Regions from separate parts of the Oceanimonas doudoroffii genome, predicted to be linked through region 4. Evidence: predicted binding sites of a transcription regulator. Region 4 holds the regulator's gene; each other region holds the start of a gene.
What was found. Region 4 encodes sigma-54, which starts transcription at its own class of promoters, with help from an activator protein. Its sites were predicted from a motif close to TGGCACNGTTTTNGCTT; they were not measured.
Positions count from the first base shown of each region.

Region 1: B6S08_RS07320 (FlgO family outer membrane protein) is a predicted target of sigma-54. The motif match lies at 1,357-1,373, and genes of this name have one in related genera.
Region 2: B6S08_RS09200 (CmpA/NrtA family ABC transporter substrate-binding protein) is a predicted target of sigma-54. The motif match lies at 1,501-1,517, and genes of this name have one in related genera.
Region 3: flgA (flagellar basal body P-ring formation chaperone FlgA) is a predicted target of sigma-54. The motif match lies at 1,569-1,585, and genes of this name have one in related genera.

Region 1 is NZ_NBIM01000001.1:1,577,889-1,583,310, forward strand. Features, by position in the region: gene flgN (flagellar export chaperone FlgN) at 1-22, shown strand, start outside; gene B6S08_RS07315 (LPP20 family lipoprotein) at 127-528, opposite strand; gene B6S08_RS07320 (FlgO family outer membrane protein) at 518-1,255, opposite strand; gene B6S08_RS07325 (flagellar assembly protein T N-terminal domain-containing protein) at 1,421-2,557, shown strand; tRNA gene B6S08_RS07330 (tRNA-Arg) at 2,634-2,708, shown strand; gene B6S08_RS07335 (SDR family oxidoreductase) at 2,772-3,602, shown strand; gene B6S08_RS07340 (TraB/GumN family protein) at 3,661-4,500, shown strand; gene B6S08_RS07345 (DUF3149 domain-containing protein) at 4,582-4,731, shown strand; gene smrA (DNA endonuclease SmrA) at 4,845-5,422, shown strand, end outside.
Region 2 is NZ_NBIM01000001.1:1,986,547-1,991,968, forward strand. Features, by position in the region: gene B6S08_RS09195 (nitrate reductase) at 1-1,294, shown strand, start outside; gene B6S08_RS09200 (CmpA/NrtA family ABC transporter substrate-binding protein) at 1,577-2,944, shown strand; gene B6S08_RS09205 (ABC transporter permease) at 2,962-3,933, shown strand; gene B6S08_RS09210 (ABC transporter ATP-binding protein) at 3,945-4,760, shown strand; gene cobA (uroporphyrinogen-III C-methyltransferase) at 4,804-5,422, shown strand, end outside.
Region 3 is NZ_NBIM01000001.1:1,572,458-1,577,879, reverse strand. Features, by position in the region: gene flgN (flagellar export chaperone FlgN) at 1-383, opposite strand, end outside; gene flgM (flagellar biosynthesis anti-sigma factor FlgM) at 383-733, opposite strand; gene flgA (flagellar basal body P-ring formation chaperone FlgA) at 769-1,377, opposite strand; gene B6S08_RS07295 (chemotaxis protein CheV) at 1,610-2,524, shown strand; gene B6S08_RS07290 (CheR family methyltransferase) at 2,545-3,366, shown strand; gene flgB (flagellar basal body rod protein FlgB) at 3,500-3,901, shown strand; gene flgC (flagellar basal body rod protein FlgC) at 3,898-4,317, shown strand; gene B6S08_RS07275 (flagellar hook assembly protein FlgD) at 4,324-5,022, shown strand; gene flgE (flagellar hook protein FlgE) at 5,032-5,422, shown strand, end outside.
Region 4 is NZ_NBIM01000005.1:144,154-149,575, forward strand. Features, by position in the region: gene kdsC (3-deoxy-manno-octulosonate-8-phosphatase KdsC) at 1-408, shown strand, start outside; gene lptC (LPS export ABC transporter periplasmic protein LptC) at 405-953, shown strand; gene lptA (lipopolysaccharide transport periplasmic protein LptA) at 922-1,443, shown strand; gene lptB (LPS export ABC transporter ATP-binding protein) at 1,446-2,171, shown strand; gene B6S08_RS14105 (RNA polymerase factor sigma-54) at 2,215-3,651, shown strand; gene hpf (ribosome hibernation promoting factor) at 3,676-3,963, shown strand; gene ptsN (PTS IIA-like nitrogen regulatory protein PtsN) at 3,966-4,412, shown strand; gene rapZ (RNase adapter RapZ) at 4,423-5,289, shown strand; gene B6S08_RS14125 (HPr family phosphocarrier protein) at 5,276-5,422, shown strand, end outside.

The sequences.
Region 1 (5,422 bases), on a different contig from region 4:
GGGCACCGGCTTCAAGGTGTAATGGTCAGGCCGACCGTTGCCTATATGCCGATCACGGGTCACTCCTTCCCCTCGCGATACGCAACAACGCCGGGGCTGTCTGCCGTCCGGCAAACCGATGAGATGTTACTGTCCGTCCCGCCGCAGTTTTCGATAAAGCGCCAGATCCAGCTCCAGCTCGGTGACGTACATGTCACCGTCGGGGTAGCTGTTCACTACCCGTGCGCCCCGCACCACCCCCCGGCTGGCGCTGTTGACGGTGCCATCCTGCAATATGTGGCTGTCGAGCTGGCTGGAGCTTGAAATCATGACACCGCCCAGTTGCTCACTCAGCTCCCGGTAAGCGTCCATGCGCGAGGCGCGCATGGCGTGCAGCAGCTTCTGCTGGTAATCGGCGGGACGTTGCAAACTGATGGGCGCATACCCCACCGCATAGAGATGGTTTCGAGCGGGAGCGTCCGCCGAGCCCTGGCCGGCACAACCGGTCAGCCACAGTGATGCCAGCAGGGCAAGCAGCTTATTTCTCATAACGCTTCCTTATGTAATCGGGAATCACCGGCTGCGGACCACGGGTATCCAGCATGGCCGCCACCAGGTAGTCGGGAATAAACTGCTGGGCACTGGCCACCAGGCCGTGATCCGCCATGGAAATCAAGCGGGCATTGACCAGCCGTCCACCCTGGGTTTCGCTGATGGTGCCGTGCAGCAGATACTGGGCATTGATGCGCCCGCTCAGCTGGCGGTGATCCCGGCTGGTGCTCACGTCCCCTTCGGGGGTAATGCGAATAAAGGGCAGCGCCTTGAAGTCCATGACCTTGAGGCCGTACTGATTCAGCTGAAACATCATGGTTTCCGACAGCAGGCGGCCGAACTCGTCCTGGCTGGTGTAGTCTTCCTGACTGACAAAGCCACTGACGGCAATGCCGGCCTGCCGGTTCATATGATGCGCCGACGACACCAGCCGGTAGGCCAGGGCCGACATGTGCTGTTGCAGCTGAGTCTGACCGCCCACCAGCGACGGTCCCGCCTCGGGCAGATAGGCGCTGCGGGTGCCGGCGCTCATGCGCATGGGCACGCCATCCTGGCTGTGACGGGGAGAACGGACGGGGGCCGGCGGTTCGCCCAGCGGCTGATGACTGACATAATGAGCCGCGTGATCGTGGGGAAGATAATGGTTCTGGCCGTCGAACCGAGGGCTTCCGGCACAGGCGGACAGCCCCAGGGCGGCGGCCAGAACAATAAGGGCTCTTGTCATCAACAGACTCCCGAACAAAAACAGAATGATTATCCTATCGGCCGCCGGCGCACCAACTTTACTCTTTCGCGCCGACGATATGCCGGTACCCGGCAAGAATTTTGCATAATTCCTGCCATCTTTGCACCGAAGCCATTCGGCTCATCATGTTACAGGAAGAACGCCGTGCCGATAAAATCCCTCGCTTCACTGCTATTGCTATTTCCACTACTCGTTCGGGCCGACTGGTACCAGGCCGAAGGCTCGGCACCGCTCAGCCTGGGCGTCGATACCGCCCGCCAGCAGGCCCTGGAGCAAGCCCTGAGCGACGCCCTGCTGCAATCGGGGGCGTCCCTGAGCACGGTACAGTCGGCCACCAACGGTGCTTTTACCGGTCAGCAACTGGACATTTCCGCCCAGGGCGAACTGATGGATTACGTGATCCTCGACGAGCAGCGCCGTCAGGGCCGGCTGTGGCTGACGGTACGCGCCGACATCTGGCCCGGCGAACGCCGCCAGCAGGCGCAGTGCGCCAGCCGCTACCGTCCGGGCATGAGCATTACTCCCCTTACCCTGCTGCGGCCGGAGCAGGCCAGCACCGGCCAAATCTATGAATTGGGTGCGGCCGTTGCCGAACGGCTGGCGGCCAGGTTGTCGCCAAACGTCAATATTACGTCAACCCCGGCGCAAGGGCTGAGCACCGACACCGCCCTGCCCCGCAATGCCGGCCTGCGCCAGGGCGGCGATGTGCTGGCCAGCCGGCAGCAGGCCCGGCTGCTGCTCAGTGGCGTCATTGAAGATATCGGCATAGAAGACGGCCACTGGACCAAATGGACCTTTTCCGACATTCCCCGGGACTTCCGCCTGCGCGTCACCCTGGAGGATGCCCTCACCGGCGATACCCTGTTGCAGCGCCAGTATCAGACCCGCTCCAGTTGGGACTATGGCAAGCACGACAAGGTCAATGTACATGAACAGGTTTTTTGGAATTCGGGCTACGGCCAGGCGGTGACGCAGTTGCTGGACACCATTGGCCGGGATCTGACCCAGGCCCAGGCCTGCCTCAAGGCGGTGGGCAACATAGTGCAGCAGTCGGAGGAAGGCGTATTGATGGATCTGGGCCGACGGGAAGGCATTCAGGTGGGCGATCGCTTCACCCTCAGCCACCGCCGCCAGCTAACGCCCGGCTATTACGGCGAAACCCACTCCCAGGCCACCTTTGTGGTACAGCAAAGCCACGGCGACTACAGCCTGCTGAAGCCGGCCAATGCCGAAGCCGGCCGCACTCAGGTTGCTCCCGGCGACCGGCTGATACAGCTGTAAAAGCGGCTACTTAATCGGCAAACGCACGTACCGGCGTTGCGCCCACGGGGGAAATTTGCAATATTGTGCCGGCCCTGTCCCCGTAGTTTAATGGATAAAACAAGCCCCTCCTAAGGGTTAGATGCAGGTTCGATTCCTGCCGGGGACGCCATCACTTCGATGTGTTCACCCCTTTTCTGCTACATTGGCTACTCCTTTATCACGGGAGCCATACATGTCCAGATCCGTTCTTATCACCGGTTGTTCTTCCGGCATTGGCCAGTGCGCCGCCCACTACCTGCAGCAGCAGGGATTTCATGTTATCGCCTCGGCACGCCATGAACAGGACGTGGCACAATTGAAACAGGATGGCCTGCCAGCGGTGCGGCTGGACCTGACCGATGACGCCAGCATCGAACGGGGCCTTGAACAAGCCCTGGCACTGACCGACGGCGAACTTTACGGCCTGTTCAATAACGGTGCCTACGGCCAGCCCGGCGCCCTGGAAGACCTGCCTACCGCCGCACTGCGCGAGCAGTTCAATACCAACCTGTTTGGCACCCACCACCTGACCCGGCTGGTGCTGCCCTTGATGCTCAACGCCGGTGAAGGCCGCATTATTCAGAACAGTTCGGTGCTGGGGCTGGTGGCCATGCAATATCGCGGCGCCTACAACGCCACCAAGTTTGCCCTGGAAGGCTATACCGACACCCTGCGCCTGGAGCTGGCGGGCACCGGGGTACATGTCAGCCTGCTGGAGCCCGGTCCCATCGAAACCCGTTTTCGTGCCAACGCCAAAACCGCCTTTTTGCGACATATCGACATGGCCCACAGCCGCCATCGCCAAGGCTATGAACAAACCCTGGCCCGCTTGGAAAAACCCGGCCCAAGCTCACGCTACAGCCTGGGGCCGGAAGCCTGCCTGCCGCCGTTGTTGCACGCCCTGACCAGCGCCAACCCGAACATTCGCTATCCGGTCACCCGCCCCACCAAAATGCTGGGCTGGCTGCGCCGGTTGCTGAGCGACCGCGCCCTGGATCGCATGATGCTGAAGGCGGGTGGCTGATGCCAGGCCTCGCGCCAAGCCCCATACTCACATCGGCACAAACCTGAGCGAGGGCATCATGAAATTCTTTATACCGCTGCTGCTATGGCTGTGGTGCGGCCAGCTCCTTGCCGCCCCCGCCCTGTGGCAGGCCACTCGGGGGGAGCAGCAGCTCTGGTTGTTTGGCTCGATACACATTGCCGATGAACGCCTCGCCACCTTGCCACCGTCACTGCTGCAAGCCCTTGAAGATAGCGAGCTGTTACTGTTGGAGGTGGATCCGCTCAAGGTCGACACCGCAGATATTGCCTACCTGCTGCAACCCGGCAGCGACTGGCCGGCCCGGCTGGGGCAGGACCTGACAAGCCGTCTGGAACAGGCCGTAACCCAACATGGCCAGCCGCATCTGCGCCGGCTACCTCCCTGGTTTGCGGCGCTGCAACTGAGTCAGTTGCGGGCCGCCGAACTCGGCTTTCACAGTCGTCAGGGGGTCGATATGCGGCTGCGACTACGGGCCCGCCAGCAGGGCCTGCCGGTGGCCGGGCTGGAGTCGCCGGCGTTGGCGATGGGCCTGTTGGCGTCACTGCAGGAGCGAGGCCTTGAGCAGGACTTTGTTGCACACAGCCTGAACGAGCTGGAACAGATGCAAGGCCACCTCGACCGGCTGCTGAAAACCTGGCTGAGCGGCGACGAACAGGCCCTGCTGGCCTTGCTGCAGGAACAACAAAGCCCGGCGTTAACCGCCTTTATCGAAGACGAACTGCTGATCCGGCGCAATCACTTGTGGCTGGAGCGCCTGGAGCAACTGGCGCCATCACGGGCGCTGATGGTGGTGGGTGCCCTGCATCTTTATGGTGAGCGAGGTCTCATTTCAATGCTTCGCCAGGCCGGCTATACCCTGACCAGGGTCGAGGAGTAACCACTTTATTGATCAGGATCAGCATGCCCGCATGAGGTCTCGCTAGGATGCACACAAAGGCAACGCGAAAGGAGACACTCCATGGCATTCTGGCTCGATTTAATGTTTGGCAGCGATGTGGGCTTGATGTCCATGATCGTCGTTATCGCCACCGCCCTGCTGATCAGCTTTTACGCCGGCTACTTCATTTACAAGGTGATGAAGTCCGATCCCGACCAGGCCGGCCGCTAAAAAGGCGTTAACCAACGACGGAGCCCAACCTCCTCCTCCCCCGGGCTCCGTCGTTCCCCCTTTCAATTCATTGGCTTATACTGCGGCTAATCCCGAATCAAAGGAGCCGTGCCATGAGCCATTCCGACTGGTCGTCCTTTCTGGGTGAGCTGGACGGGCTTACCCCCATCAAGCAGGACACCCTGCCCGCCGGTCACCGCAACGGGCGGGACTCTGCCAGCCTGGCCGAGCGTCGCCGGGCCGTCGAAACCGAAGCCGAGGCGGCCGAAGCCGGTCTTTCCCTCGACCAGGTGGTACTGCTGCGCCCCGATGACATCGTCAGCTACAAGAAGCCCGGCGTACAGGACGGTGTATTCAAAAAGCTGCGCCTGGGCAAATACCCCTGTGAAGCCCGGCTTGATCTGCATCATCACAGCGTGGAGCGGGCCCGGGATGCCCTGCTGAACTTTATTCAGGGCTGCCTGCGCCGGGACATTCGCGCCGTGCAGGTGGTGCATGGCAAGGGCGAACGCAGCCAGCCGCCGGCCCTGCTCAAGAGCTATGTGTCCGGCTGGCTGCCGCAACTGCCGGAAGTGCTGGCCTGCCACAGTGCCCAGCGCCAGCACGGCGGCAGTGGCTGCCTTTATGTGCTGCTGCGCAAGGGCGAGCAGGCCAAACAACATACCCGCGAGCGGCTGCAAAGCCGTCAGGG
Region 2 (5,422 bases), on a different contig from region 4:
GGGCGAAAAGGACGGCACCGTCACCAACTCGACACGCATCATCTCCCGCCAGCGCCCCTTTCGCGCGGCTCCGGGGGCCGCCAAACCGGACTGGTGGGCCCTGTGCCAGGTGGCACGCGCCATGGGCTTTACCGGTGCCTTTGACTTTGACTCCCCCGCCGCCATTTTTCGTGAACACGCCGCCCTTTCCGGTTTTGAAAACCGGGGCGAGCGGCTGTTCAACCTGGGGGCGCTCGGCACCCTGAGCGATGCCGACTACGACGCCCTGCACCCGTTGAGCTGGCCCCTGGCGGGTCAGCACGGCGGCCCGGCCCGACTGTTTGCCGATGGCCGCTTTGCCACTGCCGATGGCCGGGCGCGGCTGCGGACGGCGGCTCCGCAGGCCGGCCCCGGCACCCGGGCGTTACTGCTCAATACCGGCCGGCTGCGGGATCAGTGGCACACCATGAGCCGCACCGGCCATGTGGCACGGCTGATGGCGGCGGCCACCGAGCCTCGGGCCCACCTGCACCCCGACACCCTGGCCCGCCTCGGACTGGGCCAGAATGATCTGCTGGCCCTCAGCAACGCGCGAGCCAGCATACTGGTGCGCCCGGTGGCCGACGATGACATGGCCCGCGAACAGGTGTTTGTGCCCATGCACTGGAGCGGAGAGTTCAGTGCCGGTGGCCGGGTCAACGATCTGACCGAAGCCCGGGGCTGTGCCCTGTCCGGCCAGCCCGCCTTCAAGCAAAGCCAGGTGCAGGCCAGCCCGGTCAGGCCCGGCTGGCAGGCCAGCTGGATTGCCAGCGAGGCCCCGGCCTCGCTGCCGGCCTGGTGGAGCCGGCGGCCGCTGAGCCGGGGCGAATGCTGGAGCCTGGCCGGACTCGAGGGCTCCGCCGAGGAGCTGCGCGCCGGGCTGACCGTCACCGACAGCTGGCTGGACTGGCCCCTGCCCCAGGGCCGGCTGCTGATTCGACTGACGGCAGGCAAGGTCAATGCCCTGCTGCTGCTGGGGTTGTCACCCTGGCACATCGATGCAGAGCCGCTGGCCGCGCTGCTGGATGCCCCCCTGCAACCCAGTTTGTTACTTACCCGGCTGGGTCTGGCCCTGGCCGGCAACAGCCGGCTGGTGTGCAGCTGCTGGAGCGTCAGCGAGGCACAAATCCAGCGCACCATAGAGCAGCACGACCTCACAACGCTGGCGCAACTGCAGCAACAGCTCAAATGCGGCACCCGCTGCGGCTCCTGTGTGCCGGAGCTGAAACAGATTCTGGTCGCGTGCCGGTCCCAAACGCGGGAGACCAGCACCTGATCCCCAGGTTCCATTAACTCCGGTCTGCCCGGGGCGTTTCCTCCACTCCTGCCCGTTTGGCGACTCCCATGCTTGCATGGGAGTTTTTTTTTGCGCCCGGCACCGAGTGGAAACCTCTGCATCATTGTGGTGAAACGCCTGCCCGCAAACAGGCGCCCCTTGTTGGCAAGAAAAACAAAAAACCAACAAAATCAAAATCTTAAAATTGGCACATATCTTGATACTTAACCTGTAATCACCGGTTTTTCCGGCCAAGGAACCAACCTCACAGGGAGTATCATCATGACGTTATGGCAAACCACAGCAACGGCCTGCACCCTCGCCCTGAGTCTGGCCGCCCCCCTCGCGGCCCAGGACGGGCCCGGACCGGCGGAAAAGGACGAGCTGACCCTGGGCTTTATCAAGCTCACCGACATGGCCCCCCTGGCCATCGCCTACGAGAAGGGCTTTTTTGAGGATGAAGGGCTCTATGTCACCCTGGAAGCCCAGGCCAACTGGAAGGTGCTGCTGGACAGGGTCATTTCCGGCGAACTGGATGGCGCCCACATGCTGGCCGGCCAGCCTATCGGAGCCTCCCTCGGCATCGGTACCCAGGCCGACATCATCACCGCCTTCAGCATGGATCTGAACGGCAATGCCATTACCGTGGCCAACCAGGTGTGGTCAACCATGAAACCGCACCTCGAACATGATGCCGCCGGCAAGCCGCTGCACCCCATTTCCGCCTCCGCGCTCAGGCCGGTACTGGAGCAATATCAGCAGGATGGCAAAAGCCTGAACCTGGGCATGGTGTTTCCGGTGTCTAGCCACAACTACGAACTGCGTTACTGGCTGGCCGCCGGTGGCATTCATCCCGGCTACTACGCCCCTCATCAGGGCGACAACAGTGGTCAGCGCCAGGCCGAGGTACTGCTCTCGGTCACCCCGCCGCCCCAGATGCCGGCCACCCTGGAAGCCGGCACCATCGCCGGCTACAGCGTGGGCGAACCCTGGAACCAACAGGCGGTGCTGAAGCAGATCGGGGTGCCGGTGATCACCAACCACGACATCTGGCCCCACAACCCGGAAAAGGTATTCGGCGTCAGCCAGGCCTGGGCCGATGCCAACCCCAACACCCACCTGCGGCTGATCAAGGCCCTGCTGCGTGCCGCCCACTGGCTGGATCAGGGGGACAACGCCAACCGACCGGAAGCGGTGGAGATACTGTCACAGCCCTACTATGTGGGCGCCGATAAAAAGGTGATCGCCGCCAGCATGACCGGCTCCTTTGAGTACGAGCGCGGCGATGTACGCCCGGCCCCCGACTTCAACGTGTTCTTTCGCCACAACGCCACCTACCCCTGGTACAGCGATGCCATCTGGTTCATGACCCAAATGCGCCGCTGGGGCCAGATTGCCGACGCCAAGAGCGATGACTGGTACCTGGAGCAGGCCAGACGCATCTATCGCCCCGACATCTACGTGCAGGCTGCTCGCGCACTGATCGCCGAGGGCAAGCTGAATGCCGCCGACTTTCCCGATCTGGACCAGCGGGACGGTTTTCGCCCGGCCACCAGCGCCTTTGTCGACGGCGCCACCTTTGACGGCCGCAAGCCCAACGCCTACATCGACCAGTTCGCCATCGGCCTGACCGGCGACACCCGGCTGTAAGCAACGAGGAGAGTAAAATGAGCATCAACGTAATTTCACTGACCCACTGGTCACGGCTGACCTCGCCTCGAAGCTGGTCAAAGGCCATGACCCCTCTGCTCGGCCTCACCGTGTTCCTGCTGCTGTGGCACCTGCTGGCGGGCCAGGTGCAGACCTCCCTCGGCACCCTGCCCGGCCCGGTGCAGACCGGCCAGCAGCTGATGAACCTGGTGCAGGAGCACCAGCGGGAACGGGATCGGGAGCAACAGTTCTATCAGCGCCAGCTCGATCGCAATCAGGCCCTGTTGGCGAAAAACCCCGAGGCCGAGGTGCGCATGCGCACCTTTAACGGCCGCCCCACCTTTTTCGACCAGATAATGACCAGCCTGAAAACGGTGGCCGCCGGCTTTCTGCTGGCCACCGCCATCGCCATTCCGGCGGGCATTGCCCTGGGCCTGAATAAGACCCTGCACCAGGCGATAAACCCGCTGGTACAGCTGCTCAAGCCGGTGTCGCCCCTGGCCTGGCTGCCGCTGGTGACCATAGTGGTGAGCGCGCTTTATGTGAGCCCGGATCCGCTGTTGTCCAAGTCGTTCCTGATCTCGCTGTTCACCGTCACCCTGTGCTGCCTGTGGCCCACCCTGATCAACACCGCGGTGGGCGTGGCCAACCTGGACCAGGATCTGAACAACGTCAGCAAAATGCTGCGCCTGGGCAACCTGACCCACGTACGCAAAATCGTGCTGCCGAGCGCCATTCCGATGATTTTCACCGGCCTGCGGCTGTCACTGGGGGTGGCCTGGATGGTGCTGATCGCCGCCGAAATGCTGGCCCAGAACCCGGGACTGGGCAAGTTCGTGTGGGATGAGTTCCAGAACGGCAGCAGCGACTCCATGGCGCGCATCATGGTGGCGGTCGTGGTCATCGGCCTTATCGGCTACCTGCTGGACCGCCTGATGCTGGGCCTGCAGCAACGCCTGTCCTGGGACAAAAACAGCAACCACCGCTAAGGAGCACAACCATGAGCAAACATTACCTGGAACTGAGCGGTATCGACATGCGCTTTCGCACCGACAAGGGCGAATTCGAGGCGCTGAAAAACGTCAACCTGCGCCTGAAAAAGGGCGAATTCGTGTCGCTCATCGGCCATTCCGGCTGCGGCAAGAGTACCGTGCTCAACCTGGTGGCCGGGCTGCATGAGCCCAGCAGCGGCGGCGTGATCCTGGATGGCCGGGAAGTGGACGGCCCCGGCCCGGAGCGGGCGGTGGTGTTTCAGAACCACGCCCTGCTGCCCTGGCTGACGGTGGAGCAAAACATCGCCCTGGCGGTGGACAACACCTTTCCCCACCAGGGCAAGGCGGAGCGCCAGGAGCGGGTGCGGCACTTTCTGGAGCTGGTGCACATGGGGCACGCCGCCCATAAGCTGCCCGGCGAAATTTCCGGGGGCATGAAGCAGCGGGTCGGCATCGCCCGGGCGCTGTCGGTGGATCCCAAGGTGCTGTTGATGGACGAGCCCTTTGGCGCCCTCGATGCCCTCACTCGAGCCCACCTGCAGGACTCGCTGATGGAGATTCAGGCCGAGCTCGGTAATACCGTCATCATGATCACCCACGACGTGGACGAGGCGGTGCTGCTGTCGGATCGCATCGTGATGATGACCAATGGCCCGTCCGCCACCATCGGCGAGATCCTGCCCATCAGCCTGGCCCGCCCGCGCAACCGGGTGGCGCTCAGCGACGACGGCCATTATCACCAGTTGCGCCGACGTGTGCTGAGCTTCCTTTATGAAGGTCACAACAAGGTCAGCCCCCTGGATAAAAAGGCCAGGGTGGCCTGAGTCCGGCATCGTTACAGGGGCCCTCGGGCCCCGGGAGGAAACCATGACATCCCCTATTCATGTCACCCTGGTGGGCGCCGGCCCCGGCGATCCCGAGTTGCTGACCCTCAAGGCCCTGCGCGCCATCGAGCGGGCCGATGTGGTGGTCTACGACAGCCTGGTCAGCCCCGACATACTGGCGCTGATCCCGACCGGCGTGAAACGCATTGAAATGGGCAAACGCTGCGGCCGCGCCAGTGCCCGCCAGGAAGACATCTGCACCCTGCTGGTGCGCCTGGCCCGGGCCGGCAACCGGGTGGTGCGGCTCAAGGGCGGCGATCCCTTTATCTTCGGACGTGGCGGCGAAGAGGCGCTCGTCCTGCGCCGGCACCACATTCCCTTTAGCGTGGTGCCCGGCATTACCGCCGCCCTGGGCTGCGCCGCCTCGGCCCTGGTGCCCCTGACCCACAGGGGAGTGGCCCGGGCCGTCACCCTGGTGACCGGGCATCTGCAGCAGGGCGGTGAATTTAAAGGCTGGTCCGCCCTGGCCCAGGCCGGACAGACCCTGGTGTTTTACATGGGGCTGGAGCAGGCCGCCGTCATTCAGCAGCAGCTGCTGGCCGCAGACTGCCCGGACTCGCTGCCGGTGGCACTGATTGAATCCGGCACCACCGCCGCCCAGC
Region 3 (5,422 bases), on a different contig from region 4:
CCCTTGGTGTGGCCTTTCTGATCGTAGGTCATGCTCTGGCGTTCGTGCAGCCGGCTCAGAATGTTGGCCAGCTGGCGGGTGCCGGCGAGGGATTGCTCCAACACCTGCTCCGCCACCTGGTTACGCTCCCGGCAACGGGCCATAAGGGTGCGCAGGGCATCGACCTGAGGCTGATGGGTAGTGGTGAGCTCGCTTACGTCCGGGTGAGCGCACAGGCTGGCGTCGGTAGACTGAATGTCGAGCAGCAGCTGTTGCTTTTGCTCGGTCAGGGGGGGGAGCTCCAGCGCCTTGCGCTGAACGATCAGCGCAAGCTCCTGCTCGGTGATATCGAGCAGGCGTTCAAGCTGTGCCTGTTGTTGTTGCAGCAGCGTATCAAGACTCATTAATACAGTGACTCTATGTCTTGTTCGAGATTGATGATGTTACCGGCCAGGCGCTCGGCGTCGACCTGGTAACTGCCTTCATTGATCGCTTTTTTCAGCGCTTCGAGTCGGGCGCTGTTGTCGGTGCCGTCAGAGGCCGCCAGGCTTTGTTGCATGCGGCTGAGCTGTTTGGCTTCCGGCGTCAGGGTAACTTCGTCCCGGCCCGGAACGGCCTGGGGACGGTTGTCGGCCTGGACCGTATCGTTCTTGGCCGCATAGGGGTTGTTGCCAACTGAAGGTCCGGGGCGATATCCGGGGGGAAGTTTGTCGATGGCCATAATATTCAATCCTGATAAGCTGCTGTCAGCCATGTTATCGGCCGCCCTTTGGCCAACTTTAGCAGAATTTACAGTCCGACCGTCACTACCCCGGCTTCACTGATGCGGGCCTGAATTTCCCGACCGGAACGGGTGTTGCGAATGCGAATTCGCTCGTTAAAGGTGCCGTCCTCCTCGGCGGTGCCGTCGGTGCGAATCGACAGCCCGCCGCTTTGGGCCACTATGGTTACCCGGTCGCCCTTGCACACTACGCACAGCTGGCTGGCGAGAATGGGCCGTCCGGGGCGCAGATCCCGTTTGCTGCGGGTGCCAATCAGCGCCTGTATGTCGTCAAAGACATCCCCCCTGAGCAGCACTTCATCCTGGTAGCTCAGTTGCAGTTGTTCGGGTTGCAGCAGGGTATTGCGGGCGATAGGGTCGGCGGCGGTGACCACCGGTTTGAGAATGCGTACCCGCACCGGTACAAACAGGCTCCAGCCCGGTTGCTCATGGCACTGCAGGTAGACGTGGGTATTGCGCCTGACTTCGCCGCTGCCGCGAATGTCGGCGGTCAGCATGCCCGGGCATTCGGTCAGCTGCAGCCGAGTATCGATGCCGGCAGCTTCGACTTCCACCCTGTCATGGGGTCCGGCCACCACGAAGTCACGTACATAGTCTTCGGCATATTGACGGGCCATGTCGTGTACGTTGCTTTGAGCATCGGCACTGCCGGAAAACATCCCGCATGACAGGGTTAGCCAGAGTCCGATGGAACATGCGTACCGCCGCTGTGAAAAAAAAACCTTAAGCATCTTACCCTCTTCGCCGATTAATACTGGCATAGCGCTTGCCGGGTGCCGGTGTTAAGCTTATTGATTGCAGGTTAGTTCTGCATAATTCATGCCATAAAAATAATCTGGAGGCAGGGGAATGGCGGGAATACTTGACTCGGTAAACCAAAGAACGCAACTGGTGGGTCAGAACCGGCTGGAATTGTTGCTGTTCAGGCTCAACGGTCGTCAAAGATTTGGCATCAACGTCTTCAAGGTCAAGGAAGTACTGCAGTGTCCCAGGCTGAGCAACCTGCCACAACGCCATCCCATGATTCGGGGTGTGGCCAATATTCGCGGCCAGACCATCTCCATCATCGATCTGAGCAAGGCTACCGGCGGCCGTCCTATCGAGCAGACCGAGCACTCTTTCGTGATTATCTCCGAATATAACCGTTCAGTGCAGGGCTTTCTGGTCAACTCGGTCGAGCGCATTATCAACGTCAACTGGGAGTCCATATTGCCCCCTCCCAAGGGCGCTGGGCGATTCAATTACATGACGGCGGTGACCGAAATTGACGGCGAGCTGGTGGAAATTCTCGACGTGGAAAAAATCCTGGACGAGATCTCTCCGGCCAGCACCCAGGTCAACGCTTCCATCGTGGAGCAGGTGTCCCATCAAAAGGTCAGCCGGCATCGGCCGGTGCTGATTGCCGATGACTCTTCGGTGGCCCGGCGCCAGGTGCAAAAAGCCCTGGAAGCCCTGGGGCTGGAGTGCATCGTCACCGAAAACGGACGTCAGGCCCTGAACAAGCTGCAGGAAATGGCGGCCCAGGGGTCCATTCATGAGCAGCTGTCGCTGGTGATCTCCGATGTGGAAATGCCGGAAATGGACGGTTACACTCTGACCGCCGAAATTCGCAACCACCCGGCACTCAAAGATCTGCACGTGATCCTGCACACGTCGCTAAGCGGCGTGTTCAACAAGGCCCTGGTCGAAAAGGTCGGCGCCAGCGACTTCATCGCCAAGTTCCATCCCGACGAGCTGGCAACGGCCGTTAACAACGCGCTCTGAACAAGGTGTAAAATCCACGGATGAAAAATTTCACCGATGAGCAATATTCGGCCTTTTGCCGCTTTCTTGAGTCCCATACCGGCATTGTGCTGGGCAGCAGCAAGCAGTATCTGGTCAAGAGCCGGCTGTCTCCGCTGCTGACCCGTTTTGGCATGGAAAGCATGGGGTTTCTATTGGAACGGGCCATGCAGCCCCGGGAGCGGGAGTTGAAGACCGCGGTCATCGATGCCATGACCACCAATGAAACCCTGTGGTTTCGTGATACCTACCCCTTTGTACAGCTTGGCGAGCGGCTGTTTCCAGAGCTGGCCAAGCCCGGCAAGTCGCTGCGGATCTGGTCGGCGGCCTGCTCCTCGGGCCAGGAGCCTTACTCCATTGCCATGACCGCACTGGAATATGCGGCCCGGCGGCCGGGCTCCTTGCCGGGGCTGCAAATTCTTGCCACCGACATTTCCGCTACCATGCTCGAGCAATGCAAAACCGGCATTTACGACAGCTTGTCGCTGGCCCGGGGACTATCGCCGGAGCGGCGCACGCGTTTTTTTACGCCCCAGAGTGACGGCCGTATGCAATTGCAGGGCAGCGTCAGAAACATGGTCAGCTTTCGCCCTTACAACCTGCTCGACAGTTATGCATCCCTGGGCAAGTTCGATGTGATTTTCTGCCGTAACGTACTGATTTATTTCTCTCCCGAGAACAAATCAAAAATCCTTAACCAGTTTGCCGGCGCCCTCAACCCCGGGGGCTATCTGCTCCTCGGGGCGTCCGAATCGCTCACTGGCCTGTCTGACCGGTTTGAGATGATTCGCTGTAGTCCGGGTATTATTTACCGGCTTAAATAACCGCATTTGGGCCGGGCTCGCCGCTCCGGCCTCTTTTCGCACTTTTCCTTATTAAACTGGCACACCTTTTGCTTTGTTATGACCCATTAGCCGGGTTGCGCTGACCGGGTCACGATGACAGCAGGAGGTGGCGGTGACGATATCTTTCGACAAGGCTTTCGGCATTCATCAGCATGCACTGGTGACGCGCTCGGAGCGCGCCGAGTTGCTGGCCGGTAACCTGGCCAATGCCGACACGCCGGGCTACAAGGCAAAAGACATGGACTTTCAGGCTGCGCTCAGCCAGGCCCAGGGGCAGCAGAACTTTTCCCTCAGTCGCACCAACGGCCGGCACTTTGCCGTTGAGCTGGCGCCACCCGGCACGGTGCAGTATCGAGTGCCCACCCAGCCCGATACCGGGGATGGTAACACCGTCGACGTGCAGACCGAACGTACCAGCTACATGGAAAACGCCTTGCAGTACCAGGCCTCGCTGGAGTTTCTCAACAGCAAGATCTCCGGCCTGATGAAAGCGATTAAAGGAGACTCGATATGAGCCTTTTTAAAGTATTTGATATTTCCGGCAGCGCCATGAGTGCCCAGTCGGTTCGTCTCAATACCACCGCCAGTAATTTGGCCAATGCCGACAGTGTCAGTTCCAGCATTAACGAGACCTACCGGGCCCGCAAGCCGGTGTTTGCCGCCGACCTTGACCGGGCGCTGTCGGATCGTCAGGAAAGCGTCGGTGTCAAAGTTATGGGCATTGTGGAAACCGACAAGCCGCTGCAAAAGGAATTCAGTCCGGATCACCCCCTGGCCGACGCCGAGGGCTTTATCTACAAGCCCAACGTCAATGTGGTGGAAGAGATGACCGACATGCTGAGTGCCTCGCGCAATTATCAGACTAATGTGCAGGTAGCCGACGCCGCCAAACAAATGCTGCAGCAGACCCTGCGGTTGGGCAAGGGGTGATAACGCATGCAGGTCAATAACGATTACCTCAACGGCCTGAAGTGGCCGGGGGAGCAAAGTCCGGCGGAAAAGGCTGCCGACAACAGCCGGGCCAAGCTGGAGCAGGAAGACTTTTTTGCCCTGCTCACTCAACAGCTCGCCTATCAGGATCCGTTCAAGCCTGCGGACAACTCCCAGATGATTGCCCAGATGACCTCCTTTTCTACCGCCGACGGCATCAACAACATGACCCAACAGCTGTCGGGGCTGAGTGAGGTGATGACCTCCAGTCAGGCGCTGCAGGCGTCCAGCCTGGTGGGGCAGAAGGTACTGGTGCCAAGCGCCATGGCCTACTGGGACAACAGCGAGCCGGTGGATGGCGTGGTAGTGGCCGGTGAAGGCGCCACCAATGTGCTGATTCGTATCGAAAACGAAAAGGGCGAGCTGGTGCGTACCATTCCCCTGGACGGCAAGCAGCGCGGTAATGTCAATTTCACCTGGGACGGATTAAACGAGGCGGGGGAGCCGGCGCCCACCGGCAAGTACAACATCAAGGTCAGTGGCTTGGTCGACAACCAGCGGGAAGAGCTGAGCGCCCTGGCATTTGCCCGGGTCGACAGTGTCACTCTTGGGAGTGCCGACAGCCCGACCCTGGTCAATCTGGCGGGGCTGGGCGGCCTGCCGCTCAATCAAATTCTGGAAATAGCCAGCCGCAAGGCGGCGTAAGGAGAACTTATGTCTTTTAATATTGCTCTCAGCGGCGTGAATGCGGCCCAGAAAGATCTGGACGTAACCGCCAACAACATCGCCAACGTCAACACCATCGGTTTCAAGGAGTCCCGAGCCGAGTTTGCCGATGTCTACGCCAACTCCATTTTCGCCAACGCCAAAACCCAGTCGGGCAGTGGTGTGCAGACCGCCGCCGTGGCCCAGCAGTTCCATCAGGGCGCATTGCAGTTCACCAATAACTCCCTGGACATGGCCATCAATGGCAGCGGCTTTTTCGTGATGTCCGACGAAGTGGGCTCGCTGGATCGCACTTTTACCCGCGCCGGTGCCTTTCGCCTGAATGACGAGGGCTATGTAGTCAACTCTCAGGGACATTACCTGCAGACCTATCAGGCCA
Region 4 (5,422 bases):
TTTTCCACGCGGGACGGCTTTGGCATCAAGGCATTGCTCAATGCCGGCATCGAAGTGGCGGTGATCACCGGGCGCAGCTCGCGCATCGTCAGTGAACGCATGGCTTCACTGAGCGTGCGCCATGTCTATCAGGGCCAGAGTGACAAGATGCACAGTTACGGCGAGCTGCTTGAGCGCCTGGAACTCACCCCCGAACAGGTGGCCTATATCGGCGACGACGTGGTGGATCTGCCGGTGATGCAGGACTGCGGCCTGGGGGTAGCGGTGGCCGATGCCCACCCGCTGGTGCTGCAGCGGGCCGACTACACGACCCGCACCGCCGGTGGCCGGGGTGCGGTGCGCGAACTGTGCGATCTGCTGCTGGCGGCCCGCGGCCGGCTGGAGCAGGCCGAGGGCATGAGCGTATGAGCCGCCAGACCTGGCTGTTTGGCGCCCTGTTCATCATTGCGCTGGCCAGCTGGCAGTGGTTTCGCAACGATACCGAAGCGCCGGTAAACCCGCAGGATTACCAGCCCGATTTCGTCGCCACCAACCTGGCCAGCGTGCAGTACAACCGGCTGGGGCTGCCCTACCGGGGCATGCAGGCGGAGTACGCCGAGTACTACGAGCCCCTGTCCATGACCCTGATGAAAAAACCTGTTATCTTGCTCTATTCCCCCGATGGCCAGCCCCAGTGGCGGCTCCGCGGTGATGACGGCACCATCAATACCGGCGACAATGCCGTGCTGACCGGCAATGTCGTGGGCAATGGGCTGCAACCGGATGCCCTGGTGGAAACCCTGACCACCGAATATCTGGAACTGGACTTTATCAATAACCAGCTGCGCTCCAACCGGCAGGTGCGGCTGCAAAGTCCGCAATACCAGGCCGAGGGGCTGGGTGTGCTGGGCGAGCTTGATCAACAAACGGTGGAATTACTGAATGAAACCCGGGCAACTTATTTCAATCCTTAGTCTTGGCGGCCTGCTCGGCCTGGGTCAGGCCCAGGCCAGGGACAGCGACTTTCGCCAGCCGGTGACCATAGACGCGGGCCGTCAACTGGTAGAGCTGGCCGATGACAAGGTCACCTTTATCGACAAGGTAGTGGTCAAGCAGGGCAGCATAGACGTGCGCGCCGACCAGCTGGTGGTGATCCGCAATGAACAGGGCCTGCAGTCGATGACTGCCAAGGGCAGTCCGGCCACCTACGAGCAGATCCTCAACAACGGCAAGCCGGTGCATGCCGAGGCGCGGGAAATTCACTACGACATGCGCGCCCGCACCATCACCCTGATTCGGGACGCCAAGCTCAAGCAGGATGACAACATCGTCACCGGCTACCGTATTCGCTACTTTATCGACAAGGAGCAGATGGAGGCCGAAAGCCAGGGCGGCAAGGACAGGGTCACCACCATCTTCCTGCCCGAGCAGGTGCAGAATTTCGACGAGCAGGACAAGAACTGAGCATGGCGATACTGAAAGCGCGCGGCCTGCAGAAAAGCTACAAGGGCCGCAAAGTGGTGGCCGACGTCAGCCTGACCGTTAACACCGGTCAGATCGTGGGTCTGCTCGGCCCCAACGGTGCCGGCAAGACCACCTCCTTTTACATGATTGTGGGCCTGGTCCAGCGGGACGCCGGCAGCATCACCATCGACGGCCAGGATATCAGTCACGAGCCCATGCACGTGCGCGCCCGCTCCGGCATTGGCTACCTGCCCCAGGAGGCCTCGATTTTTCGCCGCCTGAGCGTGGCCGACAACCTGATGGCGGTGCTGCAGACCCGCAAGGATCTGAATGCCGACGGCCGCAGCGAGAAAATGGAACAGCTGCTGGAAGAATTCAACATTACCCATATTCGCGACAGCCTGGGAATGAGTCTGTCCGGCGGCGAACGGCGGCGGGTTGAGATCGCCCGGGCGCTGGCGGCGGATCCGCGCTTTATTCTGCTCGACGAACCCTTTGCCGGTGTGGATCCCATTTCGGTGATAGACATCAAGAAAATCATTCTGCACCTCAGGGACAGAGGACTGGGCGTACTGATCACCGATCACAATGTGCGCGAGACCCTGGACGTGTGCGAAAAGGCCTATATTGTCAGTCATGGGCACCGCATCGCCGCCGGCACACCGACGGAAATCCTCGCCAACGAGCAGGTCAAAAAGGTTTATCTCGGCGAACAATTCAGCCTCTGAAGGCACCGCAACCCGCGGTTGATATGGAAGGACGTTTGCATACATGAAGCCGACTCTTCAGTTACGTCTGGGCCAGCAGCTGACCATGACGCCCCAGCTGCAGCAGGCCATTCGCCTGTTGCAGCTGTCCAGCATGGAGCTGCAGCAGGAAATTCAGCAGGCGCTGGACAGCAACCCCCTGCTGGAGCAGGAGGAAGCCGACAGCGTCAAGGTGGCCGACAACCGCAACGAAGAGCAGATGGCCGCCGACACCGCCATGGAGCGCAACCAGCTGTCCGAAGACTTGCCCATGGACACCAGCTGGGAGGAGGTTTACACCGCCTCTCCGGTCAGCGGCGGCGCCGGCCTGCCGGAAGGGCTGGAAGACAGCGTTTACCAGGGTGAAACCACCGAGAGCCTGCAGGACTACCTGATCTGGCAGATGAATCTGACCCCTTTCAGTGACACCGATCAGGCCATCGCCATGGCCATAATCGATGCCGTCGACGACGCCGGCTACCTCACCGCCGGTATCGACGATCTGCTGGAAGCGGTATCGGCCCGGGAGCTCGGTATCGAGGCCGACGAAGTGGAAGCAGTGCTCAAGCGTATTCAGCACTTCGACCCCATCGGCGTGGCCGCCCGCAGCGTGCAGGAGTGCCTGTGCATTCAGCTGGAGCAGTATCCGCCCGACACACCCTGGCTGAGTGAAGCCCGCGCCTTGCTGGCCCAGCACATGGACCTGCTCGGCAACCGTGACTACCGCAGCCTGCAGCGCAAGACCAAGCTCAAGGAAGACGAGCTCCGGGAAGTGCTGGCGCTGATTCAGCAACTGGAGCCCCGCCCCGGCAGCAGCATTATTCAGGGTAACTCCGAATACGTCATTCCCGATGTGGTGGTCACCAAGCGCAGCGGGGTCTGGGTGGTGGAACTCAACCCAGAGGCCATGCCCAAGATACGGCTCAACCAGACCTACGCGGCCCTGGCCAGCAAGCCCCGCAACAGCGAGGACGGCCAGTTTATTCGCAATCACCTGCAGGACGCCAAGTGGTTTCTCAAGAGCCTTGAAAGCCGAAATGAGACGCTGCTCAAGGTTGCCAATTGTATTGTTGAACAACAACAGGCATTCTTTGAATATGGAGAAGAGGCCATGAAGCCCATGGTGCTGAACCATGTGGCGGAAGCGGTGGAGATGCACGAATCCACCATCTCCCGGGTGACCACACAGAAGTTCATGCACAGCCCCCGTGGCGTGTTTGAACTCAAGTATTTCTTCTTCAGTCATGTGGGCACCGACGACGGGGGTGAGTGTTCGTCCACGGCAATTCGCGCCCTGATCAAGAAGCTGGTCGGGGCCGAAAACCCGGCCAAGCCGCTGAGCGACAGCAAAATTGCCCAGCTGCTGGCCGACCAGGGGATCAAGGTGGCCAGGCGAACCATCGCCAAGTACAGGGAGTCACTGGCCATTCCCCCTTCCAATCAGCGCAAACGCCTGGTTTAAAGGCAACGACAGAAGGAAGACGTTATGCAAATAAATCTGACCGGACACCATGTCGAGATCACCGATGCCCTGCGTGATTATGTGAACAGCAAGTTTACCCGGCTGGAACGCCATTTCGATCACATCACCAATGCGCACGTCATCCTTAATGTGGAAAAAATGCAGCAAATCGCCGAAGCCAAGCTGAACGTCACCGGCGGCGAGCTGTTTGCCAACTCCCAGCATGAAAACATGTATGCGGCCATCGACAGCCTCATCGACAAGCTGGATCGTCAAATCATCAAACACAAAGAAAAACTCAAGCAAAAATAACCATGGAAGTCGCCGACATACTCAGCAGGGGCTGCACCCGCAGTGCAGTCCCCTGCACGAGCAAAAAACGTGCTCTGGAAATTATCAGCGAGCTGGCTGCCGAACATCTCAATATCGGCAGCCAGCCGCTTTTTGACTGTCTGCTGGCCCGAGAGAAAATGGGCAGTACCGGCATCGGCAATGGCATCGCCATTCCTCACGGCCGGATCAGCGATGACAACAAGGCGACTGCCGTACTGCTTACCTTTGCCGAGCCGGTGGAGTTCGACGCCATCGACAACCAGCCGGTGGGCTTGGTGTTTGCCCTGCTGGTACCGGAGCAGGAATGCAAGCAACACCTCAAGACCCTGTCGCTGATCGCCGAGAAACTGAGTAACAAGCAGGTGTGCCGGCAATTACGTCAGGCCGGCAGCGATGAGGAACTCTATCAAATCATGATTTCAGCCTGAGGATAGCAAGATGCAGCTGGTGATCGTCAGTGGCCGTTCCGGTTCGGGCAAAACCGTGGCCTTGCGGGTACTTGAAGATCTCGGCCATTACTGCGTCGACAACCTGCCGGTGGCGCTGCTGCCGGAGCTGGTGCGGCTGCGCCGGGACAAACCCGGAGCGGTGGCGGTAAGCATAGACGTACGCAACCTGCCCGACAGTGCCGAGCAGCTGGAAGCCTTTCTGGCCGAGGTGCGAGCCATGGATGACGTTCAGCCTTCCAGCATCTTTATCGACGCCGACAATTCGGTGCTGATCCGCCGCTTTGGGGACACTCGCCGGCTGCATCCGCTGTCCCGCCACAGCCTGACCCTGGACGAGGCCATTCGCGAAGAAACTCATCTGCTGGCGCCACTGTCGTCGGACGCGGACCTGCGCATCGATACCTCGTCCTTAAGCATTCACGATCTCAGCGAAATCATTCGCGAACGCATCCTCGGCAAGAAAGAAAAGGAATTGAACTGGGTGTTCGAGTCCTTTGGCTACAAATACGGCGTTTCCAAGGACGCCGACTTCGTGTTTGACGCCCGTTTTCTGCCCAACCCCCACTGGATTGCCGAACTGCGCCCCTTTACCGGCCAGGATCAGCCGGTGGCCGATTACCTGAGCAGCCAGCCCGAGGTGATGAAATACCTGTGGCAGCTGGAAAACCTGCTGATCACCTGGATGCCCCACCTGGAACGCAATAACCGCAGCTATGTCACCGTGGCCATCGGCTGCACCGGCGGTCAGCACCGTTCGGTCTTCATCGCCGAACAGCTGGCCCGGGTCTTTGGCCAGATGGGCAAAAGCGTGCAGCTACGTCACCGTACTCTGGAAAAGCGCAATGCCGAAAATTGAACGCGACCTGCAAATCGTCAACAAGCTAGGGCTGCACGCCCGGGCCGCCATTCAGCTGGTGCAGCTGACCCAGCAATTCGACGCCGAAGTCACCGTGTGCAACCAGCAGAAAGAGGCCCCCGCCAACAGCGTC